2 regions of the Mesobacillus sp. S13 genome follow, and region 2 is predicted to be linked to the other one. Evidence: riboswitches for the same ligand, from Rfam matches in the RefSeq annotation. Region 2 holds a riboswitch; the other holds the start of a gene.
The links. Region 2 has a riboswitch for preQ1 ahead of LGO15_RS04890 (QueT transporter family protein). Riboswitches for the same ligand answer to the same signal wherever they lie in the genome.

Region 1 (15,009 bases), 1.7 Mb from region 2:
TCCTCCTACTCCTAAAACTGCTAAGCTTGAGCCAAAGATGTAATTATGTAAAAGTTGTTTCCTAAAATTCATAAATGATTCCAAACAATTTCTCCTTAATAAATGAAGTGTTTTGTTAATTATTAACTATTCCTATATGTCTGTAAAGAAAAAACCGCATTTTTGAAGGCTTATTCATTACGTTTATGGAACTTGTAGTAATATATAGTATGAAATCAAAGGAGAGATCATTATGAAGACGATTGGAATGATTGGTGGTATGAGCTGGGAGTCATCTGCTGAATATTACCGGATAGTCAATGAGGGAGTAAAACGGCAGCTTGGAGGATTGCATTCTGCAAAAATCATTTTATTTAGTGTTGATTTTAATGATATAGAAAGATGCCAATCAGAAGGCAGATGGCATGAAGCAGGGCAGATTTTAGGTGAAGCGGCTATTTCACTGGAAAAAGCAGGAGCTGATTTCATCGTGATTTGCACCAATACAATGCATAAGGTGATTGACCAAATTTGCCAGAAGACAAGCCTGCCAATTGTTCACATAGCAGATGAGACTGCAGCACAAATCAAAAAGATGGGAATTAAAAAAGTCGGTTTGCTTGGAACTAAGTATACGATGGAACAGGATTTCTTCAAATCAAGAATCCAAACAGAAAATATCGAGGTTATAATTCCAGACGAAAAAGATCGGAACTTAATCAATAAAACGATTTTCGATGAATTGTGCCTTGGATCTATCCAGCCCTCCTCAAGAGAAAACTTTAAAAGTATTATTGAAGGCCTTGCTGCTGAAGGGGCAGAAGGCATCATTCTGGGATGTACAGAAATCGGACTGTTGATTAAGCAAGAAGATGCAGTTATTCCTCTATTTGATACAACCGTAATACATGCTAATGGAGTAGTGGAAAAGGCACTCAATACCTAGGGAAAAATGGGCCAGAGGTTCTGGTCCATTTTTCATCTTGATACCAGATAACAGAAATGGGTACTAAACCTTTTCAGCAAGGGAATGTGGGAACTTAAAAGCTGACTATTTTTTATATATAGACAGCATCCGTGAAGTAAAGGAGTGCAGGGGCAGGGGACGCAAAAGAATATTTATAGACTGAGGCATAAGGTAGTCATTCTGGGCTTGCTTGAAACATTTATACATAGCTTTCCCGCCTACCGAGTTTGCAGAATGAATCGTGATTCGATTGGCATACAGCTGTTTCTCGACCATTATTTTTACAAGCATCAATCCATTTCTGGTATGGCTTGCAAGGTCATGATCTAAAGACAGGTGGTCGATTTCATAGTTTTTCAAGAGAATGAGACATTCATCTATTGTTTCTGCTAAAACATAGCCTTCGGGAGCCTTGCGGTAGTCATCTAGGAAAACACTGATTTCTTTCATTTCTCGATCTCCTTCCCATAAGGGGGTGACTAAGAAAAGTCGAATAGCCCTAGATATTTATCATTCCCTCAAGCCTAACACACTTTTTAACATAAAAATACCAATACTTATTGGGAAATCCTTCTAAAGATGGCAGTAGGCCACTTTATTGATGTCATTTTATTTAATCCAATACCCTTCACAGTGTTCATTGTTTAAAATGTGAAACAAGTACATGTTTGAAAAACGGAGTATTTAAAAAGGCATGCAAATTTTGAGTGATCTCAATAGTATCGACCCACTTATTTCAGAGAGAAGTGGGGGATCCCCGAATCTTACATTCGGGGGGCCATTATGTTAACTAAGAATTCTTAAATACTTTAGCAAGAATATCGGGTCTCGCAAGGTATATTGGATGCTTTTTTAGATGCAGAACCTGGATGAACTGAGTGTAAACATCCTCATTATGAGTGCTTGCCGCCACGACTTTCTTTACGAACCATTGTAACATCGAAAGACCTATTGGCTTTCTTCCTTTGGTCGTTCGGAACCGAAAGTCTTCTGTTAAGGCAATTAGCCAGGGGATTTGAAGGATATTTCCGACCTTTTTATGGTAGCTTTTTGTTAACTGTTTCTTGGTTGTCTCCTTCATTAATAGCTCCTTCAATGCCTTAGCTTCCATTGCAGCAAGGCTCATTCCCTGTGCGAAAACAGGATCGATCCGACAAATAGCATCACCCATCACGAGCAAGCCAGAAGGAAAATCTTTAAGTTTCTCTATATGGTAACGGCGAAGGGCAGGGAACCGATAGACCTCAACTTTCTGCGAGTATGGTAATTCATTTTTTATCACCTCATATAAATCAGGGTGTTCAAGTGTTTTTGCATATCGCATAAAACTGTCTGCATCATTAGGGACATCCTTGGTACCATAGCCAATCAGGGTTACCAACATACGATTCCCTTCAATAGGGGAAATCGTCCCGCCGCGATTAGTCTCTGGAGGATTAGGATAAGCGAGAAGACTGTGCCAATCCGTTGATCCAGAAGAGAATCCTTTATAGACCATACTGCCATAAAATAAATCCACCTTAACTTCTGTTTTGGAAGGAGTTTGGTATCCTGACTCCCTTAGCCATTGGTTATGGAGTGCCGCAGCCCCAGAAGCATCGATTATTAAATCTGCTGGGAGTTCGATTATTAATCCTTCTTCATCCTCGAATACCACTCTATCAATTTCATTCCTATTAATTAGTAGACTCTTAACTTTGCAGCCGAATCGAAAATGAATATTTGACATCTTTTCCAGCCTCATCAGAATTTGTCTTTCAAGTAATGGACGACTTTGCTGACTAATGAACACATTTGAAGCAAATCGAATCTTCTCACTTCCGTGGTGTGACCAAACGAGATCTCCAGCAAAATCAGATTTTTTCGCTCCTTTTTCGGACAATTCCTCAATGATTCCAGGGAAAAACTCCTCAAGGATCTCTTCACCACTTTTCAATAAGACATGGCCATGGACACTCTGCGGAACGCCTTTCCTGTTCATGCCCAGTTCAGCGCTTTTATCTTTTTCTATTACTAATACTTCATTGAAAAACTCAGACAGGACCCTTGCAGCAAGCATGCCTGCAATGCTGCCTCCTGCTACTACTGCTCTATTTCTTTTCATTTTTTCCGAGTTCATCTTTTGCGCCATTTCCCCTCATGTTGATATATTAAGTTAAAATGATAGTAAGAATGCCATAACGACAACAGGATAATTTTACCGGAAGAGGTGTCGAATTGAAAGAGTTACAAGCATATACAAAGGAATATCAAAAAGAAATGGGCTGGGAAATCAATAAAGAAAACTATGCTAAAAGCAGAGAGTCATTATTGAATAACTATTTACTTCTGACTACTGAGGTAGCAGAAGTTGCGGAGGAGTTGAGGAATGCTTTTAATTTCACACAAATGAAGGTGAAGGAGGGAATGGGGGAAGAAGAGGCGTTCGTCGCTGCGAAAGAGAGCATCAAAAATGATATTGGTAAGGAGCTGGCTGATTGCCTCGCGTATCTATTGAAATTTTATAACTACTTTGATATAGATTTGGAAGACAGCTTTTATGAAAAAATGAAGGAAGTTAGAGAGCGGAAAAACAAAGATCTTTAATGAAAGCTATTTATGGCGGCAGGCTGTTTTAAAGAAAATGTGAGTATAACTTTTTCGCGGATGCTTTAAGAATGGAGCTCAAGCTTATGAATGAACATCAATGGGACAAATTGCTGAATGTAAAAACAACAGGTGACCAAAAAGGATTCATGACTTCATTGCATTACCATCGGTATGAACCCACACCATATAGTGCGTTAGAAAAATTTTTCAATGATTATAAACTTGCACATGATGATCATGTAGTCGACTTTGGGTGTGGGAAAGGACGTATGAACTTTTACCTGAATGATCTCTTCAATTGCCATGTTGCCGGAATTGAAATGAATAAAGCGTTCTATATGGAAGCCCTAGAAAACAAACAGAATTACTTAAAGAACCATCGTTACAGGGCGGATAAAATTCATTTTTATTGCGTTTTGGCGGAGGAATATGAAATTTCACCAGAAGAAAACAAGTTTTATTTCTTTAATCCTTTTACCGTTCAAATTTTGATGAAAGTGTTAAACAATATCCTAATCTCTTTTGAGGAAGATCAAAGGGATATCGATGTGATTCTATATTATCCATCAGAAGACTATATCTTTTATTTAGAGACGCAAACACCATTTGAATTGATCAATGAAGTGAAGTTACCTGAAAATAACCCGAATGAAAGATTCTTAGTCTATAGATTGAAATCGTATAAGTAGAGCTATTAATTCATCTGAATAAAGATGCCCCAGCAATATGCCGGGGCAAAATTCAATTATTTAACACTCTGAGGATGTTGATCATCAGCCAGCATTGCTGCTTTCGCATTGAGGTCCACCTGTTCTGGTGACTTGCAGCCTGGAATGACAGCAGTTACTGCAGGGTGTTTCAAGACCCAGGATAATGCCCACGTGGCCATAGGCACACCTTCAGGAACCTCGTTTTGTTGGATTTCTTCTACCTGCTTGAGCAGGATGGCTGTTTCTTCGCTGTCATGTTTTGAGCGGACATCATCAGCGTTGAAGGTCGCACCTGGTTTGTATTTTCCGCTTAAATATCCACTAGCCAGCGGAACCCTGGCAAGTACCCCAAGATTTTGATTTTGGCTAGAAGGGAAGATCTGTTCTTCCGGCTTCCTGTCAAGGCGGTTGTATACGACCTGGATGGCACCTGCGTGTACGTCAGAAGCGCGATCCGTTTGGTAGCTTTCTTCATTCGATCGAAGTGATATTCCGAGGCTGCGGATTTTTCCTTTCTCCAATTGTTTATCAAGCATTGTCCATAATTCGTCGTTGTTGAATTCTTCGTCTGTACATGAGTGAGCCTGATACAAATCTATGTAGTCTGTTTTTAGAGCTTTTAGCGAAGCATCAAGCTGTTTCAGTACTTCATTTGCACTCCAGTGTCGGGTCCTTTCAAAATTACCATGGAAATGATGACCGAATTTTGTTGCCACAATCCAGTTCTCCCGCTTTCCACGGCTCAGGTAATCTCCAATAAGACTTTCGGATAAGTGATCTCCATAGCATTCAGCTGTATCGAGGAAGTTGATCCCTTTCTCATTTGCTTTGTCCAGGATGGCATCAACTTCATATTGTCCAAAATCCTTTCCCCACTCACCGCCATACTGCCAAGTCCCAATTCCGACTACAGATATATCAAGGTTGGTTTTCCCTAAGCGTCTGTATTTCATTTCATCACTCCTAAAATAATTTACATCAATCTTATCATTTGGCTGTTTTGAAGAAAAATATGTTGCACATATACAATGATCATATACATCATCCAAGGAAAATGGCTGATTTTAGAGGAATTCAAGCTTGAATCAAGAAATTAATATAGATCAACCAATTGACAAGGGGGGAACCCGATGGAAGAAAAAGTATTGAAAGCCATCCAGGATGAATACCCAGAGGATTTTGCGTGGTGTTACGGATGCGGGAGGATGAATGAGCACGGACACCATTTCCGGACCGGTTGGGACGGGGTGAAAACCGTATCCATCTACAATCCTAAAAAAGAACATATGGCAATGCCAGGGTTTGTATATGGGGGAGTGATTGGCTCGTTTGTAGATTGCCATGGCACTGGGTCAGCAGCTTTATACCTTCATCGCAAAAATGGATTTGAACCTGGTGACGGGGCAGAACCACCTAGATTCGTAACAGCATCCTTGCATGTCGATTTCATGAAGCCGACACCTCAAGGAACTGCATTAAAGGCAATAGGAACCGTACATGAAATCCATCCAAAAAAATATCGAGTCGAAACAGAAGTGTATGCTGGGCAAACATTGTGCGCTAAAGGAGAAGTCATCGCAGTTGTGATGCCAGATACTTTTACATCTAAATAGGACAAAAAAAGAGGCTTACTCAAAAAGTCAAATATATATTCGGCTTTTTGAGTAGCCTTTTTATTATGGATAATCATGTCAACCACAAAATGGATGCTGCATTTTATTGTTCCAGCGCTTTTTTGTGACTCCATATGGCCGATGGATACCGCATTTTTCAGCTCACGCGCGAAAATGTGTCTCCATAAGGTCAATGGCTGTGTATTTTCTATTGAATAGGTTCAAGCATAGTTGTCGGGAGATATCCTTCCTGTCCGGAATCTTTCATTTTCACTTTTGTTCGTCTAATTTCTCTTTCCAGGATTTCTACTTCACTGCCTTGTTTGACCTCCTCCACTTTATGATCCTGGACGATCGTGTCTACTCCGTCTACATCATTTATCTCAATTAATTGATAGAGCTCGTCGTATGCTTCCGGTGTTAGTGCGAGGTAGGCATCTTTTTGTACAATTGCCATATCTCCGGCTTGAAGAGTATTGTCTTTAACTTCTTCTTCGCTTTCTTTATACGTATCTTTCATGTTCTGGATGATTCCCGGAGCCTCTTCCTTCACTTTATCGACTACTTCTTTTGATTTCTCTTCTGTCGCCTCAGCGGCATTCTTTGTTTCTTCTTCTATTTCTTTCACTCCCTGTTCTGCTTCATTGCTGTTGCAGCCAGAGATGAGCATGATTGCCAAACTGGCAGGGATAATTAATTTATTCAATGGTAGCGACATAAGTATATCCTCCTGGAACCGTATTTTTTATATTTTAGGATACCACTTTGGCTTTCATATAAAACATTCGTAATTTTGTCGACAATTCATGTGGTTTAGTCAATAATGACTTTATGTATAGGAAACGAGGGATTGCCTATGAACAAGAAAACTAGATTTTCCCCCTTTGTAACAGCGGAAATGTTCGTTAAAGAACGTTTTCCTGACTGTGACGCTGCGTTGTTAGCGGGAAGTGTAACAAGGGGAGAAGACACTGTTACCTCTGATTTGGATATCGTGATATTCGATCAGAAGGTCCCATCAGCATACAGAGAGTCATTAATTGCCTATGGCTGGCCAATCGAGGTGTTTGTCCATAGTTTAAACTCCTACAAGCTTTTCTTTGAGAGTGATATTAAAAGGGCGAGACCAAGCTTACCGAGAATGGTTGCTGAAGGAATGGTTATTAGGGAAAGTGATTTTCTGCCACGGATCATCGAAGAAGCAAAGAGGATCATTGAAATAGGACCGGAGGAGTGGACCGACAAAGAGATTGAGTTTAAAAGATATTTCATAACTGATACGCTTGATGATTTCATTGGATCTGATAACAGGGCAGAGGCAATCTTCATTGCAGGTACTCTCGCTGAACAGCTTCATGAATTTGTGTTAAGGACTAACAAGCGATGGGTCGGCAAATCAAAATGGGTGGTGAGGGAATTAAATCGTTATGACCCTGTATTCACTGAACAATTTGTAGAAGCTTTTTCCAATTATTACGGTACTGGTAATAAAAATAAGGTCACAGAATTGGCCGAACTGATTTTAGAACCCTTCGGGGGAAGGCTATTTGACGGCTTTTCTATAAAGTAAAGTAAGTAAAAGCAGCCTGTATATTCTAGGCTGCTTTATCTGTTCCTGCCGAATTTCACTTTTTTGTGTGCCATCTAAGTTTATTAAATGGTAACAGTTATACTTACTTAAACCTCATTCATGCCTTGAATGAAAATAAAAGCAATAAAGCTGCTATTCCCTGTATACAGAGGCTGAAAAGGATAAAGAAGATGAACATTTCCTGCTCGGAAGCAATATTCTCAGGTAGACCGCAAATGGCCGGCTTTTTCATTACCGCGCCAAGCATGGTTCCCATGATTGCACTTGTGCCGCCGTTATATATTCCTGCAATCAAGGATTGTTCATTTAACAATGAGCCAAATAAATAACCTATCGTGATACCAAGCAATATGTTAAGCACTCCGACAATTTCAAATTGCGCTGGAAAAAGTAATGTGAGGTTCAGCGAAGCCACTAGTCCCACTATGCTGCTAGTAAAATAGGAGGCTGTATATCCGAACCTGTCACTAAAAAGCAGTCTCGACTTTCGAAGCCTTAAATATAGCCATGCTCCTGCGAAGAAATTAATGAATGTAACGGATATCAAGAATATGTTCATACGATAAACGCACCCCAATTTTACTAACTTAAGTTTTGTAAGCTGAGGAGGCTGCTAAGCAAAAACAGCTGATGATGAAAACCTCAATCATGATTAAAAACATAACTCCTTCTAACGCCGCAGCTCCTACCATAGGAGCCATGATCCCCATCATCAAGCCAGTGATAAATCCAGTCAATAAGGTTTGATAGTCAAAGAGATTCCCAAATAAAATCCCAGAAAGACAACCGATTATCACTGAAAATAACGTCGCTTCCAAAAAGTAAAAAGGATATAGATTAATAAAAACAATCCCGGTCCCAAGAGCCAAACCGCCACTGGTGACCATGGTTATGTTCATTCCTAAATGATAGCCAATTCGCTTTCTTCGATTGTAAAGAAATATATATAGTACATATGCGGACAAGAAATTAATTGGGTAAAAAATCACAATCCATTCTGGCATGACACATCACCTCTACTGTTCAATGTATTCATAATGAAAGATGAGGTGTTTGAATATTTAACCAATTATAAAGACATTTATGATATTTGCCTAGATGCCCTGTTAGGGAACTTGACCATATAAACAATCTTATATTATGGTGTATGTATATTTACTTTGGCTATTTCCAGGTTTGGAATGAATCAAAGGCTGGATGGGATGGTTGTCATGGATGAATTATTGAAGAAATTGCGATACAAACAGGGTCCTGCCATTTTACTGAATGCTCCGGAAGGATATCAGTCATTAATTGAAGAGGCAGACAATGAGAACGACAAAATGGAATTTCTGCTCATGTTCGCTAACAACAGTGAGGAAGTAAAGACTTGGTTTCCAACAGCACTTTCGGTTCTGAAGGAAGATGGTATCTTCTGGATCGCCTTTCCGAAGAAGAGCTCAAAAGTGAAAACGGATATTAATCGCGATACATTATTCAAGCTTGTCCAAGAACTTTCAGACTATAGAGCAGTTAGCAATGTATCCTTGGATGAAAAGTGGTCAGCACTCCGCTTCAGGCATCAGGACCTTGTCAAATCGAAAAAGTAATGGAATAAAAATATCTTTTAATCTATAAAATGTATGGTAAAATGAAAAAGTCAAAATTACATATTCCGTTCTTGCGGAAGAGGTTCTAGCTACCCTCTCAAAAAAACTAAGGGAAAACAGTACTGCTGTCTTAGTGGTACTGTTTTTTCTGTTGTAAAGGAGTATTTTTAATGAAGAATGAAAAAGCTGTTGTCGTTTTCAGCGGCGGACAGGACAGTACAACCTGCTTGTTTTGGGCCATGAAGGAATTCGGTGAAGTAGAGGCAGTCACTTTCGATTACAATCAGAGGCATAGGACAGAAATTCAATGTGCAAAAGAAATCGCAAGGGAGCTAGGAATCAAGCATCATGTTCTGGATATGAGTTTGCTTAACCAGCTTGCGCCCAACGCACTTACCCGGAAGGATATCGAAGTGAAGGATGGGGAAGATGGGAATCTGCCTTCAACCTTTGTGCCAGGAAGGAATTTATTATTTTTATCATTTGCAGGCGTGCTAGCCAGTCAAGTGAACGCTAAGCACATCGTAACAGGTGTGTGCGAAACCGACTTCAGCGGCTATCCTGATTGCAGGGATCAATTCATTAAATCGATGAATGTGACTCTTAATCTATCAATGGACCAGAACTTTGTCATTCATACACCGTTGATGTGGCTGAACAAAGCTCAAACCTGGAAATTGGCTGATGACCTTGACGCTTTTGAATATATCCGGACAAGAACATTGACTTGCTATAACGGAATCATTGCAGATGGCTGCGGGATTTGTCCTGCCTGTCAATTACGAAAAAAAGGGCTGGATGAGTTCCTGGAAGGAGTTGTTTCTTGATGTATGATTTCAGGATCGTCGACCAGCTGCAGAAAATAGATAAAGATATTAAGAGAGAGCAACTAAAATATCATTCCAAGCGTGTTCTCGTCAGTAAGGAATTCACCTTTGACGCTGCGCATCACCTTCACGAATATGATGGGAAATGCAAAAACCTCCACGGTCATACATATAAAGTCATTTTCGGCCTGAGTGGTTTTATCGATGCCCGGGGATTAATGATTGATTTTGGAGACATAAAGGATATTTGGAAATCAGATATAGAAATATATCTTGATCACAGATACTTGAATGAAACATTGCCGCCGATGAATACAACTGCTGAAAACATGGTTGCCTGGATTTATGAAAAAATGGCTGAAGCACTGGCAATTAGACAGCATTTATACGACGGTGCAAGGGTTGAGTTTGTGAAACTCTACGAAACTCCTACAAGCTATGCTGAAGCAAGACGGGAGTGGATGGAGATTGAGTAAGATTCCCGTTATGGAAATTTTCGGACCGACGATTCAGGGAGAGGGAATGGTCATCGGACAAAAGACAATGTTTGTACGAACGGCAGGCTGTGACTATTCCTGTGCCTGGTGTGATTCAACCTTTACATGGGATGGTTCTGGAAAAGACTTGGTACGGCAAATGGATGCTGCTGAAATCTGGAGTGAAATGAGAGCTTTGGGTGGAGATGGCTTTTCATATGTCACCATCTCAGGTGGAAATCCTGCTCTCCTAAAAAATCTATCTGGACTAGTTGAGTTACTAAAGGAAAACGAGATCAGCGTATGCCTGGAGACACAAGGGAGCAAATGGCAGGACTGGTTCTTGGAAATTGATGCACTGACGCTGTCTCCAAAACCGCCTAGTTCTGGAATGAAAACAGATTTTGAAGTTTTGGACCAAATCGTAGATGGACTGAAAGAGAAGGGGTCTTTAAGTAACGCCAGCCTTAAAATAGTCGTTTTTGATGACGTTGACTATGAATATGCCAAATCAGTTCATCAGAGCTATCCCGAATTACCGTTCTTTTTACAGGTAGGAAATGACGACATTGAAACAGAAGACCAGATGAACCTCATGTCATCGTTGGTAGATAAATATGAATGGCTGATTAATAAGGTTATGTGTGACGTGGAAATGAACAATGTTAGAGTCCTTCCGCAGCTTCATGTCTATGTTTGGGGAAATAAAAGAGGGGTTTAGACTAACAGGAGGTTAGATGATGAGAATCTTTTTATACTTAATTTCAATTGTTACTGCCAATGTGATTACAGCTGCTCTTGCGCCACTTCATTTTGGAATGTTCATTGTACCGATGGGGACATTGCTGATCGGGGCCACATTCATTTTCCGTGACCTTGTGCAGAATAAGTACGGCCGTGCGAAAACTTATATGTTCATCGGTTTGGCGCTCGTTCTTTCAGCTATTGTTTCGTATATACTTGGAGATACACTTACGATCGTCTTTGCCTCTGCATTGAGCTTTGCTGTTGCTGAGACAACTGATACGGAGATTTACACAAGGCTTAAGCTTCCAATGAGCTGGAGAGTATTCTACAGCGGATTGGTCGGCGGACTGCTGGATTCAGTAATATTTGTCGTAATCGGATTAAGTCCGCTTGGAGCAAACTTCCTTCCATGGGAAGCTGTTCCCGCAGCAATATTAGGCCAGGTTATCGTTAAAACCATCATTCAGGGGATTGGTGCTATGCTGCTTAACCCTATAAATAATATATTCAATCATAAAGCAATGTCGAATTAGGATAAAAAGGTGCTCGATCTATTGATCGAGCGCCTTTTGTTTGATTGGGATGAATTTGGCTGGTGTAATATTACCCGCGTCTCCTTCGAGAGCCCGCTGTTTTATTTTAGGAACAGATATGCTGAATTGTGATGTTTGGCTTTCCATATTATTGATTATTTCATTTTTAATCACAATAACAAGGATGAAAATAATCAGCAGCAAGCCCAGGGAACTGAATGCTACCCATGGAGCTGTCTTCAGTGTCCAGAAATTTTGTCCTGTAAGGCCCGCAAGTTCATTGGTTATGCTTTTGGGGTAAAATGTATTATATATCTTTTCCTCATGACGTCCACCGAGAAAGAGCTGGAATAGAGCTAATCCCATCAAAATCTGCAATGTCTGCAAAACCTGTTGGACAAACAATAAGACCAAATGTGGTTTCAAATGAGGCAGAATTTGTACCTTTAAAATATGAAGTTTACTTGCACCTAACAATGCTGAACTTGTCACATAAGATTTCGTGCTGATTTCCTTAACTAAATCTGATGTGAAGAAAAATACCGCCGGAAAACCGAGAAGGAATAATACAATCAACTGGTATTCAATTTTGACGATAACTGGTATTTCGTTAAAAGTAAATATGACAGCATCCATCAACATCACAGCGAGCAGCAGTAATGGAATATATTGAAACGGCAGGAAAAATGCCTTAATAAAAGGTTTACTGGCAGGTGCCCATGTTTCGGTCATTATTCCCATTGCTGCACCAACGGCAACCCTTGCAATAGAAACAATGAATACGGCCGCGATGGTATATTTTAACCCATCCAGAATCAGCAGCAAATTATCCCGCCCATCACGGTCAGTACCAAGGAGATATTCTTTACTAGGAGGATAAGGCGGATTTTCCAGGACGTTTCCGTTTTTATCATAAAGTTGGTCAAGCATCGAACGATAATCATCCGGACCGATATAATCATACAAAATACTTGCGATCAATAAGACCAGCAAGATCCCAAGGCTGATCTTCGTTCTTCGATATGTTGGCAATTTCATAGCTGGAATTCTCCTCTTCTCCTGGTCACAGTCTCTCTGACTACTAGTTTTATTAGAACCTCGAACATGATTATTGGAAGAATCAAAATGCCAATTCCATAGATTAGCGGCAATACATGTTCACCCCTGAAAACCTGGAATAGAATCTGGTTTGTAAGAGTTGTTTCGTAGTGGTACATATGCTCAACCAAAATCAGGTTGGAGAGCAGCATATAGAGAATGACCTGGAATTTGAGAGATAAAATAGGCAGGATATTCCGCAGGATGTAAACAAAATATAAATAAACCCTTGATAAGCCTTTGGAATATCCTAAATGAACGTAATGGGCCTGTTCTTCCTCTTCCATACATTTGATTAGATATAAGGCATAAAGAACTGCAGGCAAGAAAGATGTAACGATGACAGGAAATGCTAAGGGCTGTGAAGATCCAAAGCCGTACATAGGAAAAATTTTAAAGTTAAATTCCTTCAACAGATAGATATTCAGCATATTTATGATGAAAATAAACAGAAGATCCGGAAGCCCTTCAAAATAATCCAAAAATTGATGTAATCTTTTCCTTAACTTGATAGGCGATAAAATCACCAGGAACCCGATCAGGCTCCCCAGTAAGATGATAGTAGCCAGTGATATGCCAAGAACCTGATAAGAATTCAGAAATCCATCAATCGAGATTGCTAAATGTTCACCATTCTTTAAGTTGAATAATGCTGTAAAAGAAAGTAGAGACACAATACCAAGCAAGGAAGTTATTATTAATGCTAAACTATAAAGTACTTTAATGAGGGCTTTCATTAAAATCCTAAATCCATTTTTCATAGTTATTCTCCTTTCAGACTTATTTAATTTCTCTTCTGTGGTAAAAAAATCCTTTTTTTGCAAGAGAACAATTTGAGCAAATCTCCTATATAACACCAGATTGAGAGTGCTGGCAAATTTAGCACAGTATTATGAGAGTAATTTCTCTAATGTACAGTTGCTGTTTAAATTCTGTTAACAAACTTCTTTAAGTTTCGTTATAATGAGCATTCATAAACGGAGAATTTACGTTTATAGTTTGCTGAAAATACTTATGAAGCAGAAATAATCAGAGATATTTCGGTTAACAACTATAAAAAAATCAAAATCCAATGATTTGGATGGAATAAACGGAAAAACGACCCTTATTTGTAAGAAAATAAGAGTCGTTTATAATTTGATCTGAATTTTTTCGTTTATTTTTCACATTATAACTTCAATTTTTTCAAAAGGATTCTTTCGAGTGTTTTCCAAGGTAGGAAATTCTTTAACTGGATCATGTTCTTGACACCTTTTCCTAAAGGGTATCTTAGGGTTGGTGTACTTTCGGCTGAAGCAATCCTCGCTGCAAGTTTGGCTACATCGTGAGGATTTCCATAAGAATCTTGGCCTGCAGTTAGTATTTCCAGTATTGAGTCCTTCATTAAATCATATGGTGACTCATGGGACAATGATATACTTTCGATACTTTGCCATATATTTGTTTTGTATGAACCAGGTTCGATAAGGACTACATCAATTCCAAAGGGTTTTAGCTCAAGTCTTATGCTTTCACTATATCCTTCAAGGGCATGTTTCGATGCCACGTATGCTGACAATCCAGGAAATCCCAATCTTCCGCTGATGCTGCTCATATTTATGATTTTACCTGATCTTTGATTCCGCATAGCAGGGAGGACGGCCTGTGTGACGGCAATAACACCAAAGAAGTTCGTTTCTAATTGTTTTCGATATTCATCCACTGTAAGTTCCTCGGAAAATCCACCTTGAGCATATCCCGCATTATTAACAAGCAAATCTACAGAACCGAGTGATAGCACGTACTCTTTGAATTTCTCGATCGATAGTTGCGTTGTTACATCCAATTGAAAAACGGTAATTTTATCTGTCACATTTTCAGATGCTGCCAGTTTCAGCAAGTGCCCTTTTTTATTCAGGTTACGCATTGTTGCAATCACCTGAAAACCTGATTTAGCCAGTTCGATGGAAATCAATTCACCAAAGCCGCTAGAAGACCCTGTCACAATTGCTGTTTTCACGATTCTTCACCTTCTTATGTCACTTTTTAGTCAATATTACAGGTAAAAGGTCAATTTGAACATGATTGAATGTATCTTTCCAGGAATCATGGAAAAAATCTAATATTGTGGATTTTCCTAAAAAGGAGCTAGGCAAATGACAAAGTTAGACGCATTTAAGCTTTTGAATCTTATTGAAAGAGTATATCCGCTTGTCATAATAAAGGGTGATACGGTACAGAGATGGATGGCCAGTTGTGAAATGATGGATTATGGCTTGGTGTTGAAGAAACTGGTTCTGCATATGAGGGA
Region 2 (15,009 bases):
TGTGCTTTCACACGATCATTACGACCATCTTGATTATGGTTCAATCATGAAACTGAAAAACAAGGTAAAGAACTTTATCGCTCCACTCGGAGTAGGGGCACATTTGCAGCGTTGGGGAATTGCTCCTGAAATAATCCAGGAGCATGACTGGTGGGATGAATTACCCTTTGAAGGGCTTGAGCTAGTCTGTGCTCCTGCCCGCCATTTTTCTGGCCGAAGCCTTACTGATAGGAATGCCACTCTTTGGTGCTCCTGGGTCATCAAGGGACAGGATATAAAAATCTTTTACAGTGGCGATGGCGGTTACGGTCCGCATTTTAAAGAGATTGGAGAAAAATATGGCCCGTTTGATTTGACATTGATGGAGTGCGGCCAGTACGACGCTCGCTGGGCAGCGCTTCATATGATGCCTGAAGAAACAGTTCAGGCACATCAGGACGTACGAGGAAGGCTGATGATACCTGTACACTGGGGAGCTTTCACCCTGTCTCTTCATGCATGGCATGATCCCGTAGAGAGGGCGGTCCGGTCAGCGGAAGAAGCAGGAGTCCAGATTGCAACACCGAGGATTGGGGAAACGTTCGTGGTTGGACTTGATGATTATCCAGCATCAGCCTGGTGGCATAGGATTGAAATGACAGAGCAGAACTAAAAAAGAGGCAAAACGATGTATGATTCGTTTTGCCTCTTTTATATTTAGCTCAATGCCTCAGGAACTGGAGTGATCGTATCCTTTCTTTTCTTGGCTTTCCTGCGGAACCAGCTTCTTTTCTCAGCACTTCTTGTGAAGATGCGGTAAACGGCTGGGGTCAGCAGCAGGGTGATAAGGGTTGCGAAGCTCAGACCGGCGATAATGGCAGTAGCCATTGGTGCCTGGTAGTTGCCTGATCCTCCTGTAGCCAATGCAAGTGGAAGCATGCCGCCCACTGTTGTCAGTGTTGTCATCAAGATTGGGCGGATGCGGTTTTTCCCTGCTTCAACGAGTGCTTCCTGGACAGTGTAGCCTTCGTTGCGCAGCTGATTCGTGCGGTCGATCAACAAAATCGCGTTATTCAAGACGATCCCGATCAGCATGATGATGCCCATTCCGGACATGATGCTTAGTTCCTGCTGCGTCAGGAATAATCCAAGAATGACACCGACGATGGTCATCGGAATGACGGACATGACGATCAACGGGTGCCCCAGATGGTTGAACTGGACGGCCATGACCAGGTAGACAAGGAAGATGGAAATCGCCAGAATCAGAACCATATCCTGAACCATTTCCTGCTGCTGCTCAAGATCCCCTGCAGGTGCGATGCTATAGCCTTCTGGTACGTCATAGCTGTCCATCAGTTTCTGGACTTCACGGTTGATGGTGCCCAGGTCTTTTCCTTCAATATCTGCCGAGATGGAAATATATCGTTCTCCATCCTTGTGCGAGATTTCGTTCGGGTTTTCAACGCTCTTCAAGGAAATGAACTCAGATAGCTGCTTCTCACCTGAAGGAGTTGGAACTTTCAGGTCAAGCAAAGCGGATTTGGTGTTCATCTCTTCATCCCACTTCACTTTTAACGGAACGTTTTCTTCATTAATTTTCAGTTCACCCACAGGCATCTGTAAAAAGGCCTGCTCGATGAATTGCTTGATCTGCGGCTGTGATAATCCCGCTTCTTCAATTTCATTTTCTTTCAGCTGGACTACCTGTTCTACAGAAGTCCTTTCAATCGAGTTTTCGACCGCGACAATTCCTTCGATAGACTTAAGCTCTTCTATAAATCCATCAGCGATTGTGTTGAGTTCATCAAAGCTTTCACCTGAAATATTGACTTGGACAGGGGAACCGCCGCCTGCAGACATGGCTGCTGCCGCGCTTTTCAAAGGTACTTTCCCTTCAAGAGCTCGTAATGACTTAAGGATTTCTTCATTTACGTCTTTTTGTTCTCTTGTGATTTCATCGCCTTTTGTCATGTTGATGATCGTGTACAGCATATTGCCGTTATCCATTACATAGTTTGATTCAACATCTTGAATTTCATCTAATGCTTTGTTCATTTCACTTACGATTTCCTGTTTTTCATCCAGGCTTAGACCCGGTTCGACGGTGACCATGAGCTCAGCATAACGGTTCATCACGTCTGGCATGATGGTCATTGGAATCTTTGTTACCAGCATAAGCGATCCAACGAGTATCAGGAAGAACAGGCCGATGACAGCAAAGCTGTGGCGCTTTTTCTTGATGGTCCATGAAATCATCTTGCTGTATCCGCGCATAAGACGGCCTTCTTTATTCGTCTTTTCTTTCTTTTTCAGCTTCAAGAACTTCTCGGATAGAGAAGGAATCAGTGTGAATGAAACGATTACAGAGCTAATGAGTGTGATCGCGACGACTACGGAAAGGATGATCATGAAAGAGCCCATCTCACCGCCAAGCAGGCCGATTGGAGCGAACACGACAATTGTCGTCAGCATCGATGCCAATACAGCTGTAGCTACTTCCTTGGTTCCAGTAATGACTGCCTCAAGACTCTTTAAACCTAATTCTTTTTTACGGTAGATGGATTCAAGAATAACGATGGATGAATCGACCATCATCCCGATTCCGAGTCCAAGGCCAATAAGGGTAAGCATATTGAAGCTATATCCAAAAGCCCACATTGAAGCGAAAGTGAGCAGCACCGATGTTGGAATCGAAAGTCCGACGATCAATGTAGCACGGATATTTCTCAAAAACAGCATCAGGATCGCAACGGCAATAGCGGCACCAATGAGGATGTTATTGGTTACACCATCAATGGATTCCTTGACATAATCAGCCTGGGCGACCATTTCATTCAATTCAACGCCGCTGATCAAGCCTTCTTTTCGGATTTGTTTGATTTCCTCACGCACCGCTTCAGCCATCTCGATTTGAGTGGCATCGGCTACTCTGCCTACCTGGACAAAAATGAAATCCTTCGAGCCATTTTTCCAGACGAATGAGGAGCTTTCCAGTGGCTGTAGTTTTACGTCAGCAACCTTGGATAATTTGATAAAACCATTCGCTGCCGGGATTTGCATGTTTTTAACATTCTCAACCGATTTTAGCTGTGTATTCCATCTAAGGGAAGGGGAGTTTGTTTCGTTGTTCAGCTGACCCAGTGTTGCTTCATTGTTTGCCTGCTGGATTGCGCCAATCACCTGTGCTGCATCCAGCCCATTTTTTAATAGTTCGTCACGCTTCAGTTCAACAGTCACTTCTTTTTCCAGGCTGCCTGAAAGCAAAACATCATGCACTTCTGGAAGAGCCTCCAGCCTCGGTTCAAGTGTATTCTTAGCGAAGGCTGTCATTTTCTCCATGTCAGATCCAGAAACATCCATGAAAAAGTCGTAAGCCTGGCTGGTGCCGAATTGGCCGGTCATCACGTCTTTGACACCGCTCATGTCGGATGTCGTGGAATTCACCACTGACTCGACTTCCTTGAATACTTCCTCTCCACGGCCACGTTCAATCGTAAGCTGCATGGAACTTTTTCCGATGTTGCTGGTCGAAAGGACTTCTTCTATACCTTCAATGCCGAGGATCTTTTTTTCAAGCGGAGTAGTGATGGTTCTTTCCACTTCAATTGCCGGCATCTCCCCGGCATAGATTTCTACATAGGCACCATCCATCTTGATGGATGGAAAAAGTTCCTTATCCAGCTTCAAAACTGAAAAGCTGCCAATCAATAAAACTAATACGACCATCAAACTGACCAATATTTTTCTTTGAACAATAAATTTTAATAAACTCATAAAATCCTCCCCATTATTATCGTAAAATAGGATTGTAAAAAATTTCTAATTTATTCACCCAAAAACAGATTATACACATATTCATAGGAAAAAATAACTATTTTTGCGTATTTATTAGTATTTTTCCATATAAATACCTGTATCCTCTGGATAAATGAAGAAATTTTCCATGTCCTTTAAGATATTTCCATTTTATCCCTCGTTTTGGGATTTCATAATGAGCCAGAGACAGATTTTCATATAGGGCTCAAGACCGAGAAGGAATAGGCACATAAAACGAGAATATAATTTCGTAGAAAAAAATGTGAGGTGAATTTCATGTTCAACCAGGCTCCTTTTAAAGTGAAAATGGAATGGGGAAGAAGAGGGGCGAGGGAAGCAGCGGAACGAGGAGATATTGTCATCATTGTCGATGTACTAAGCTTTTCATCAACCGTTGTCGCTGCATTGAATGCAGGGGCAGTGATTTTTCCTTACCCTCCAAATCTCGATGGCAAAAAATATGCGAGCAGCATTGGGGCCCAATATATACTTGGCAGGGCAGAAGCAGCAAGGACGGGAAATCCGACCTTATCGCCGGTGACATTTAATGAGGAGCATGGCAACCAGAGTTATGTATTAACTTCACTCAATGGCGCCTATTGTTCATGGATTGCCTCCAAAGTGCCAGCGCTATTGATAGGGTCATTGCTCAATGCTTCTGCGGTTGCGGTGATTGCGGATAAACTGCAGAAGGAAACAGGAGCAGACATCACGGTCGTTCCATGCGGGGAACTATGGAATGATGCTCGTGAAGATGAAGATGGACTGAGGCCGTCAGTTGAGGATTACTTAGGTGCTGGCGCAATCCTTTCAGGTCTTGACGGCAGCAAATCCCCGGAAGCAGAGGTATGCGCCGGAGCTTTTATGGTTTCGGTCAATCGGTTGAAAGAACTGGTCTGGGATTCGGGCAGCGGACGTGAATTGCGCGAACGGGGATATGAGGATGATGTGAAGTATTGCTGCCAGCTGAATGTGACCGGCACTGTGCCAATGATGAAGGATGGAAGATTTATAGAAGGAAATGAAGATATCTGACCTGGTGCTAGTAAAGATGGAAAAATACTAATAGCCTTCTAGAGTCAGCTTCACTAGAAGGCCATTTGAACAGAGAGATTGATATCTTTTATTTTAACTTCTTAATATTGAAGTTATCCTCCAGCAGCGCCCAATTTTGCGGGAATGGGTACCCGAGCACCCAGTAGCTGACACCACGCAGATTGTATTGCTTGATCAAATCAAACTTTGCCTGGGCACTTCGGGCGTCTTCGAACCATACTTCGTGTTGCTGGCCCTGTTCATCGGTGTAGCGGAAATAAGGCGATGCGGCCACTGTATCGTATTGAATCGCAGCTCCGTACTTGATGGCGCGGCTGACAGCTTCCTGTGGACTGTATGTTTCAGCTTCCTGGCCCTGTATATGGGGAATGATCCAGTCCCTGGCATACAGCTGGAAGCCCATCAGAATTTTATTCCTTGGAATCGCTGTAACTGCATAATCAAGCACTCGGCGGATTTCGTTCAATGGTGAAACAGCCTGTGGTGAACCAAAGCGGTATCCCCATTCGTAGGTCATCAAAACGACGAAATCTGCTATCCTGCCATGTGCGGGATAATCATGTGCTTCGTATAATAGCCCTTTTTGGTCGGCCCTGACTTTCGGGGCAAGAGAAGTTGAAACGAAATAACCTTCTTTATGAAGCGTATCAACGGCTTCTTGCAGAAAAGTATTATAAAGCTCCCGATCAGCAGGAAGTACATTTTCAAAATCAATATTCAAGCCGCGGTACCCTTTTTCACGCATGACAGAAAGGATATTATTAAGGAGAGAGGCACGATGTGCTTCACTAGCCAGTACTTCATGGGCAATATTTTCTCCGGCTTCAGTGGCTGTGAAATTGGTTATCGACATCATTGGCAGTGCCCCTTTTGCGAGTCCTGTCTGGATAGCCTCAGTATCGTCCTTCATGTAAAGGACCAGCGACCCGTCAGGCTGGATGACATAGGCAAACGGGGCGATATAGGTCAACAGGTCGGCAACTTCCCCGACCAGTTCAATGGCCATTTCATCGGAATGGTAAGTGAAGGCATTCGATTCAATCGTTGGTTTCGGTTTTGGGATGATTAGGATCGTCCCTGGATATAGAAGGTTTGGATTTTGGATTTGATTGGCCTTGATGATCGCCTGTACGGTTATACCATAACGCTGGGAAATGTTCCAAAGAGTTTCACCGCGTTGGACGGTGTGGCGGGAAGCGGGTATGCGGAGTACGGTCCCGGGGTAGATGAGAGCAGGGTTGGCAATGGAATTCGCCCGAATGATGGCGTCTACAGTTGTTCCGTAACGCTGGGCAATCGACCATAATGCCTCACCGTATTGAACGGAATGGAATGCGTCATAAGATGGAATGAGCAAAGCCTGGCCCACAGCCAATTGATTAGGGTTTTCCAGGCCATTTATTTCACTGATTTGCGTTACACTCACCTGATATCTGTTTGAAATCTGCCACAGAGCTTCCCCTCTTTGTACAACATGAATGATCATAATGAACCCCCTCACGAAAAAGTCCTACAATATGCTATGAGATAAAAAGCCATTATATGTTGAAGGAGGACGTTTATTAATCTCATTATAAGAGTCAGTGTTAGCCAGGTTCAGACTAAATTGAAGAAGAGGCGGATTGAAATGTCTGAAGCAGGTGTGGGTTCGGACAAAATAGCAGCGGAAGCCGATTAGAATGTCTGAAGTTGGTGCGAGTTCGGACAAAATAGCAGCGGAAGCCGCTTGAAATGTCCGAAGCAGGTGCAAGTTCGGACAAATTCAGAGGAGAAGCCGGTTAGAATGTCCGAAGTAGGTGCGAGTTCGGACAAAATTAAAGCGGAAATCGGTTAGAATGTCTGAAGTAGATGCAAGTTCGGACAAAATAGCAGCGGAAGCCGCTTGAAATACCCGAAGTGGGTGCGAGTTCGGACAAAATAGCAGCGGAAGCCGCTTGAAATGTCTGAAGTAGATGCAAGTTCGGACAAAATAGCAGCGGGAGCCGCTTGAAATGTCCGAAGTAGGTGCGAGTTCGGACAAAATAGCAGCGGAAGCCGCTTGAAATGTCCGAAGTAGGTGCGAGTTCGGACAAAATCAGAGGAGAAGCCGATTAAAATGTCCGAAGCAGGTGTGAGTTCGGACAAAATTAAAGCGGAAGTCGTTTAGAATGTCCGAAGTGGGTGCAGGTTCGGACAAAATAGCAGCGGAAGCCGCTTGAAATGTACGAAGCAGGTGCAAGTTCGGACAAAATCAGAGGAGAAGCCGGTTAGAATGTCCGAAGTAGGTGCGAGTTCGGACAAAATAGCAGCGGAAGCCGCTTGAAATGTACGAAGTGGGTGCGAGTTCATACCAAAAACGGTTGAAGCTTAAGTCGATATCTAAAGAAAGACTCCAACTTTGAGGCAAAACAAAACGCATGGACTCTCTTCGTCCATGCGTTTGATTTATCTTAAACTAATTTTTCAAGGTTTATGCGTTTGTGAATCGCAAGCATTACAGGTATACCTACAGCCATAACCGTTAATTCACCTGCGGCTGTTGTCAGCCATGTGAACCAGAATGGCAATTGGAATGCCAGATTCAGCTCAATTGCAATCAGGAACATCGTGAATGTGAAGACCAATGTGTTCACAACCATGCGACCGATGATGCTCTTAATATATTTGGCTGTGAAAATCGCGATCAGCAAGGAGACCACAGACTGGCCAACTCCAAAGACGAGGTCATAGGCGACCATTGGTGAAAAGAGCAAATTGGTTAAAAACACACCCAATACGATTCCAAAAAAGTATTTCTTATTGAAAACGATCAAGTGGTTGAACATTTCCGACACGCGGAATTGTACATTAGTAAAGCCAAATGGCTGGATGACGGCAGAAACGGCAATATATAGAGCTGCAAGAATCCCGTTCCTCACAATCGTTCTAGTATTCATTTTTCATCTCTCCTAGTTTTTTTACGTGGGATGGTTACGAACCACGTTATTTAAAAGCCAATTTTATATTATATAGGATAAAAGACCTTCTCACAATATAATTTTCTTAGAATAATAGTTGGCGGGCAACCACAAGATCTCTCAATTTTAAGTATCTTTATTTTAAAATATAAAGTAGCATTGTTATAATTTGAGGATAGAAAAGTAAGCTGTACGAAAAAGGGGTTTTGAAAATGTTTATAAGAGATATCAAGAAGCATTGGACTGTTCAATATGAAGAAAGAGGGATGCCGCATGTCCAGGCAGGACTTGTGCTGAACCCACAAGACTGGAGGGAACTGGATCCTTTCATTTTAATGGCAGAGGACTGGTTTAAGCGCGGAACTTTCTCCGATCACCCGCACCGAGGCTTCCAGACGATTACGTATATCATTGATGGCAGGCTGGAGCACATTGACAACCATGGAGGTCACAGTATCCTGGAATCCGGTGACATCCAGTATATGAACGCCGGCAGCGGCGCACGGCATGCTGAAGAGGCAGTGGATAATGATATAGCACATACACTGCAGCTCTGGCTGAATCTGCCGAAGGAGCTGAAGGGCACTACCACTTCCTATCAAAATGTGTATTCCCAACAGGCACCGGTTGTCCAGTTCGAAGGCGGTATCTTAAAGGTGTACTCAGGAGAAACGGCTGGAGTAAAAGGGCCTCTCGAACCCTTGTTGCCTTATACCTTATCAGAAATTCAGCTGGCTGAGGATACCGAATTCACATACTCATTGCCTGAGTCACATAATGCATTCTTGTATGTTCTTTCAGGTGATATTGAGGCCGGTTCAAGCCGTACAAACCTTAAAAAGTCGGCTGCGGCAACATTGACTTTCAATGACGGAGGCGAGGGAACAAGCGAACTAAGCCTGAAAGCAAACCAGCGATCAAAGGTGTTGGTTTATTCAGGAAAGCCGATCAAAGAGGAAGTGGTTGCCTACGGGCCGTTCGTTATGAATTCGATGGATGAGATCCGCCAGGCTTATCGTGATTATCAGGAAGGAAAATTCGGAGAGGCAGCTGAATAACCGAAACTTTAAAAATTTCTATTTATTTTTTCCTGTCGAATAAGTAAGATAAAAGTAGAATTAAAATCCGATAATGGCAAACCCAGGGAAACCGGGGGACGCAAAGCTACAGGGGCTAAAGTCAACGACCATGCCAGCCAGATGCCGAAGATCCACATAGCTAATGTATGTGTGCTGCTCTTCGGACAGCACTTTTTTATGTCGATTTTAATTCCAATATATATAAAACAGTGGGGGTATTGGAATGAAAAAGCTTTTAGCATCAACAATTTTAACCGGAGTGCTTGCTTTTGGTACTGCAGCATCTGCAGATGTGCTCGAAGAAACGGTAGACCCGGGAACGACTCCAGACGAGTTTTTATTTACGTTTGATCAATTATTTGAGGAATTGAAGCTTCTAGTTACCTTTGATGATGAAAAAGAAGCCCAACTCCTTCTCGAGTTTGCGAATGAAAGACTGGCTGAAGCTGGCGCAATGTCAGAGCAAGAAAAAACAGAATTCGTCCAACAGGCTTTTCAAGAATATTTAGAGGCTCTTGAGGAAGCGGAAGAGAAGGTTACAGAAGTAATTGTTGAAGAACAGACTGATTCTGAAGGTGAGGACGAACTGACTGAAGATCTGGAAAATGTTTCTGAGGTTGAGGATGAACTTACTGAGGAGCTTGAAGATGAACTGAAGGAAGAGGTTGAAGAAGCAACGGAACAAGCAAAGATCGTTGCTAATGTAGTTAAAGATCTGGATCAGGAAATGGTTTTACAGCTGCGCGAACAGGAGTTGGGTTACGGCCAAATTGCTCAAATCTTCTGGCTGGCAGAAGCAGCTGGCAAAACAGTTGAGGAAATCACTGCTTTATATACAAAAGAAAAGATCGGATTCGGCCAGGCAGCCAAGCAGCTTGGCGTCCATCCTTCCAAAATGAAAGGTCTCGCATCAGGAAAAAAACAAGAATCTGAAGAAGAACAAGAGGAAGATACAGAAACTGAGGAAAACACAGAGGGATTAGAAGAAGAGAGCAGTACAGAAGAAGCTGAACAACAAGCAGCTGAAACTGTAACTGAAAATGAAAGCGAAGAAACAGCCTCTGAACAAACCACGGTCCAGCAGGTTGGCTCCGCTTCAGCACAAAGTGAAAAAAGCTCTGGAAAGAAAGCTGAAGAGAAGAAAGCTTTAGCAGCAAAAAAAGCTGAAGAAAAACAGCTTGAAACAGAGAAGAAAGCTGAAGCCAAGCAAAAAGAGGCAGCTGAAAAAGCAGCAGAACAACGAAAGGAAGCTGCAAAAAAAGCTGAAGAGCAGCAAAAAGAAGCTGCAAAAAAAGCTGAAGAACAAAAGCGTGAAGAAACCAAGAAAAACAAAGAAAAACAAGAAGATGAAGACAGCGAAGAAGACGATGAGCAAGACGATGAAAGTGATGAAAAAGGAAGCAAAGGAAAAGGGAAAGATAACGGCAAGTAACATTGAGCAAGTCAATGCTGCAGAACTAACTGCCAGTTTGATTTCAATGAATTGACTGAATGGACACTGTATTGTATGATTATCGTATAAACTCGTATAGTTCTCCTAAAGGGGAGTAGCTTTCACAGCAGAGTCGTCATTACGGAGAATCCCTCCCGGCTTTGCTGGCAACGACCGTTGTTAGCAAGACCTTTACCAAATTTGGTGAAGGTCTTTATTTATTTTTAACCTTCACCAGACCAGGTGAAGGTTTTTTGTTTGGAAAAACGGCGGAGTGGGACGCCTTCAATAATATGAAAAAAGCAGCCCTGGTTACCATGAACTTGCATGCGAAAAATGAAGGAACAAATCTGAGCTATTTATAGATATAAAGAGGCATTTTACCATAGAAAAACATAAATTTAAGTATTGGAGTGCAGGTGTATGAAGAAATTACAGCTTAGCTTTAGTGAACTGGTTAAGAAGAACAGTGAAGAATTGTTAGCAGATCATAAACAGATTGAGCAAATTGAAAAGAAGCTTGATGAAAAGTACATCAATCCAAAAAAGTAAATAGATGGAGGAACAGGATGTTATTACGGAAGTATATGTCTTTGCTAGGAGTAGGTTCGGCCCAGATTGACCTGATTTTGAAGAAGGATGTATTAATTCCTGGTGAGGCAGTGAATGGAAAGTTCTTGATCAAGGGCGGAACTGTGGATCAGGATCTGCAACTAATTGAGTGTGCCCTTGTTATGGTGAATGTAAAAACAGAGGAAGAAAGCGTACTGGATACTGTGACAATCGATGTGCAGTTAAGGATCCAGCCGGATGGGGATGATGTTGTGCCGTTCAGCTTCCTGCTTCCGGAAGATGTTCCTCCTTCAAATAAGGATATCTCCTATCATTTTAAAACAAAACTGGTTTTCAAGCAGGGGATAGAAAGCTGGGATGAGGATCTGATTAAGGTTGTAAAAAGATGATTTGCAAGTTGGGTGATGAAGCCCTCATTGGAGCCAATCAGGAATAGATTGAAAGGAGCAAAAGAATGAATCAATATGAACATCTTGCAAACAGTGTTGTATATTCAATCCGAGGATCAAAGGCAGCTTTGGTTCATAAAGATTCATCACTAAGACTGGTCGGTGAGGGCAGGAGTGCGTTCGCATTCAGGATTAATGGTACTAATCTTGTTCTAAAGGTCTTTTTCCCTCAATTTGAGAAAGTGGCCGCAGAAGAAGCCGGGATTTATAAGGAGCTTGCCGGAATTCCATTTTTCCCTTCTCTCCACGAATCAGGACGCAATTACTTAGTCATGGATTATGTCCGGGGCATGACACTCTATCAGTGTTTGGCAAATGGCATGCCGATTGCAGCCGGCCATATCGAGGAAGTCGATCATGCCCTTAAGCTAGCAAGAGAAAAAGGCCTGAATCCTTCCGATATTCATCTGCGGAACATCATCATCACACCAGATGATGAAGTCAAGCTTATAGATGTAGCCCGATTCCGGCAAATGAAGCAATGCTCCCAATGGGATGACCTAAAAAGCGCATTCTATAAATATTACAGAAATGAACGTTTTCCGAAAAAAATGCCAGAACCAGCGATAAATTTAATCGCATTTTTCTATAAAAAAGGACTGCTGCCTACTATTAGTTAATCTTATAGGCTGCAGTCCGTTTTTTAGATAGGAGACTCCCCCCTACAAACTAGTGAAAACTACACATGCTAAGAAGATGTCCTTTATTGAAATCCCGCAAAAAAGAAAGCGGTCTTACTCCACTGACTGAAAAGGAGTGTAAGCTGAAAAACTTGTCCTGCATTCTGAACCTGCGTTATGATGGATTATAACAGTGCAATTTGGAATATAATCCGCAGGAAAATTATAAATCAATTTGTCGTTGAACATATGGAGGAATCTAAATGACAACCGAACTGCAAGCATTAGGAGAAGCAATCGTCAGCAGGAAGTATGAAATCGCTAAAGCTGTCCACAAAGATAGATATTCTGAAGCCGTTTTGACCGAGGCTCAGAAATATGAACTTGGTAGAATTGATTCTCAAATCCTTGAAATCAGAGCAAACTTCATCGAATTATTCGGCCAGGCATTGATTGAGCACGAAGACCAGGAAAAGGCATTTGAAAGAATGACAAACTGGGGCAAAGAAACCGGAGAGTATATCTATAAACTTGGTGCTTCACTCGATGAGGCCCTTAAAGATACAAGCTATTATCGGAATCATATCTGGAAGGCACTCAGACATGAGGCCAAAGAGATGTCAGCAACAGTCATTTTTGATGTATTGGATATTATTGATCCTCTAATGGACCATGCAATATACAGCTTCAGCCTGACATTTGTCGACTCGCACCAAAAGAGTCTTGAAAACGCCAAGACAGCATTATTGGAATTGTCCGTACCAGTTGTTCCATTAATGCCTGGTGTAGGGGTATTGCCTCTAGTAGGGAATGTTGATACGGAAAGGGCCCAGTTGTTGATGGAAGAAACGCTGGATCAAGCTGTGAAACTCAAGCTTTCTCACCTTATCTTTGATGTGTCAGGAGTTATGATTGTCGATACAATGGTTGCGGACCAGCTGTTCAAGGTCATCAACGCTCTATCACTAGTTGGGGTCAAGACAATCATGACGGGCATCCGTCCTGAAGTTGCCCACACAATGGTGACACTTGGTCTCAACCTCGAAGGAATCATGGTAAAATCAAATCTTCACCAGGCATTCAAAGAGATTCAAACTTTGCAAAATGCATAAAATTCGAAAGCTGCCCACGCAGCTTTTTTTTTTGCATAAAAAAGCAGGATTCACCTTCTTTGAGGAGAATTTCCTAGAGGGAAAGTAATGATTTTTGCATAAAGAACCTGCATGGGATGAGAAATATAATTTTGGAGGTGATGGCATGGCTGAGTTGAATATACGGCCTGCTGAAGAACGAGACATTCCAAGGATACACCATTTAATGATCCAATACATTGTGGATTTTTATAAAAAGCCAAAACCAAATGAAGATGAACTGAGAAATTTAATTCAACACTTGCTGGCTCATCCTGACTCTGGTTTGCAGTTCGTGGCTGAAATAGAAGGGGAATTAATTGGCTTTGCAACCCTGTATTATACTTTCAGCACACTTCAGGTAAAACGGGCGGCGATTTTGAATGACTTATTTGTATCAGCCGAGGCAAGAGGCCAAAAGGCAGGAGAGCAGCTTTTTGAAAAATGCCTCTCCCATATCCGGGAAAATAATTTCGCTTATATGACATGGGAAACGTCCAAGGATAATCATGCCGCACAAAGTCTTTACAATAAAATGGGTGGAAAACAGTCAGACTGGCTGGTTTATGAAATAGAATAGATTTGCACTGTCTTCATTGGTGAGTCTGTACTCTACGAGTCGAATCTCGTGTAATTTACATGGTTAACACCTATACTATAGTGTGAAATAATCAACTGGAGGGATCCTACATGCAAATTGAAATGTGGACAGACTTTGCTTGACCGTTCTGCTATATTGGCAAAAGGCGTCTGGATGACGCTATTAAGCAGATTGATCACCCGATTGAAGTGACGTATCGATGCTTCGAGCTAGATCCGAACTCAGGACGGGACATTGAATATAATATTTATGAAGCTTTAGCGAAGAAATATGGGATGAGCATTGCCCAGGCGAAAGCGAGCACGCAAAACATGGTGCAAATGGCCAAGGAATCCGGCCTGGAATATAATATGGACACGCTTATTTTAACCAATACTTTTGATGCTCACCGTTTGACGATGTTTGCGAAAAAGCATGGATTGATGGCAAAAATGACCGAAAGAATTTTACGTGCCTATTTTACCGAATCAAAGCACATTGGTGACCATGAAACATTAACAGAATTGGCTGTTGAAGTGGGACTCGACCGTGATGCAGTAGAGAAAATGCTAGCTAGCGATGAAATGGCCAATGAAGTCCGTGCAGATGAAAGCATCGGCCAGCAGTATGGAATCACGGGAGTACCGTTCTTTCTGATCAACAAAAAGTACGCCATTACAGGCGCACAACCGACGGATGTCATCGTCCAGTCGTTGAAAAAAGTCATTGCTGAGAGTGAAATCACCGTTCTAAGCAGCGATGATGGAATGATTTGTGATGATGACGGCTGTGAAATTCCTAATAAAAAGAACTAGTCACCGTGGTGACTAGTTCTTTTCTATGTTGTTAAGGAAATTATAGAATTATTGAGTTGTGGATAACTCTATGAAATCTTCTTAATCCAGCTCCAGCGCCTAGCCCCTCGAGTCGCTTGTCTAGTGTCGCCTCCTAGAAACTCCGAAACTTCAACTCCGCCGGCAGAAGCAAAAAGCGCTTCTTTGTCGGAGTCTCCAGTTTCTGCGTTTCTGTTCAGTCGGCTATACTTTTCGATTTCGGTCCGCCCAATGAAGTCAAAGAACGACTTCACCGGTCGGCCCTCCAGCGCTTGTCGGGGCTGAACGAGGCGCTTGCGCTTTTTGTTCTGTGCTTATATAAACTCCACGATTTCCTCGACCGGAATGCGGGTCGTTGGATGCCCTGGCACAGCAGCCTTTCCAAGAGCCAAAAGGAGGACGGGCATATAGCGCTCATCAATGTTGAATTTTTCGATGAATTGCTGCTTGTTGAATCCGCCCATCGGCACAGTGTCATAACCTCGCGCCTTGGCAATCAGCATAAGCTGCATTGAAATCAGTC

Region 1: linked by a shared signal. The riboswitch ahead of queC (7-cyano-7-deazaguanine synthase QueC) and the one ahead of LGO15_RS04890 (QueT transporter family protein) in region 2 are both predicted to bind preQ1.

What each region holds. Positions count from the first base shown of each region.
Region 1 is NZ_CP084622.1:2,645,626-2,660,634, reverse strand. Features, by position in the region: gene LGO15_RS13585 (HD-GYP domain-containing protein) at 1-84, opposite strand, end outside; gene LGO15_RS13580 (aspartate/glutamate racemase family protein) at 233-925, shown strand; gene LGO15_RS13575 (cyclic-phosphate processing receiver domain-containing protein) at 1,031-1,396, opposite strand; gene LGO15_RS13570 (FAD-dependent oxidoreductase) at 1,737-3,077, opposite strand; gene LGO15_RS13565 (MazG nucleotide pyrophosphohydrolase domain-containing protein) at 3,164-3,532, shown strand; gene LGO15_RS13560 (methyltransferase) at 3,619-4,224, shown strand; gene LGO15_RS13555 (aldo/keto reductase) at 4,281-5,198, opposite strand; gene LGO15_RS13550 (PaaI family thioesterase) at 5,376-5,858, shown strand; gene LGO15_RS13545 (SH3 domain-containing protein) at 6,067-6,576, opposite strand; gene LGO15_RS13540 (nucleotidyltransferase domain-containing protein) at 6,715-7,428, shown strand; gene LGO15_RS13535 (hypothetical protein) at 7,547-8,008, opposite strand; gene LGO15_RS13530 (hypothetical protein) at 8,037-8,453, opposite strand; gene LGO15_RS13525 (hypothetical protein) at 8,661-9,038, shown strand; PreQ1 riboswitch class I at 9,112-9,154, shown strand; gene queC (7-cyano-7-deazaguanine synthase QueC) at 9,209-9,865, shown strand; gene queD (6-carboxytetrahydropterin synthase QueD) at 9,865-10,341, shown strand; gene queE (7-carboxy-7-deazaguanine synthase QueE) at 10,334-11,062, shown strand; gene LGO15_RS13505 (VUT family protein) at 11,082-11,621, shown strand; gene LGO15_RS13500 (hypothetical protein) at 11,640-12,659, opposite strand; gene LGO15_RS13495 (ABC transporter permease family protein) at 12,656-13,480, opposite strand; gene LGO15_RS13490 (SDR family oxidoreductase) at 13,888-14,721, opposite strand; gene LGO15_RS13485 (replicative helicase loader/inhibitor) at 14,855-15,009, shown strand, end outside.
Region 2 is NZ_CP084622.1:960,388-975,396, forward strand. Features, by position in the region: gene LGO15_RS04870 (MBL fold metallo-hydrolase) at 1-652, shown strand, start outside; gene LGO15_RS04875 (efflux RND transporter permease subunit) at 697-3,756, opposite strand; gene LGO15_RS04880 (2-phosphosulfolactate phosphatase) at 4,075-4,833, shown strand; gene LGO15_RS04885 (glycoside hydrolase family 18 protein) at 4,922-6,340, opposite strand; gene LGO15_RS04890 (QueT transporter family protein) at 7,284-7,769, opposite strand; PreQ1 riboswitch class I at 7,776-7,820, opposite strand; gene LGO15_RS04895 (pirin family protein) at 8,003-8,848, shown strand; cyclic di-GMP riboswitch class I at 8,914-8,997, shown strand; gene LGO15_RS04900 (DUF5667 domain-containing protein) at 9,093-10,301, shown strand; gene LGO15_RS04905 (FbpB family small basic protein) at 10,725-10,853, shown strand; gene LGO15_RS04910 (sporulation protein) at 10,871-11,263, shown strand; gene LGO15_RS04915 (protein kinase family protein) at 11,329-11,943, shown strand; gene LGO15_RS04920 (STAS domain-containing protein) at 12,207-13,055, shown strand; gene LGO15_RS04925 (GNAT family N-acetyltransferase) at 13,201-13,653, shown strand; gene LGO15_RS04930 (DsbA family oxidoreductase) at 13,809-14,468, shown strand; gene LGO15_RS04935 (hypothetical protein) at 14,537-14,740, opposite strand; gene LGO15_RS04940 (nitroreductase family protein) at 14,801-15,009, opposite strand, start outside.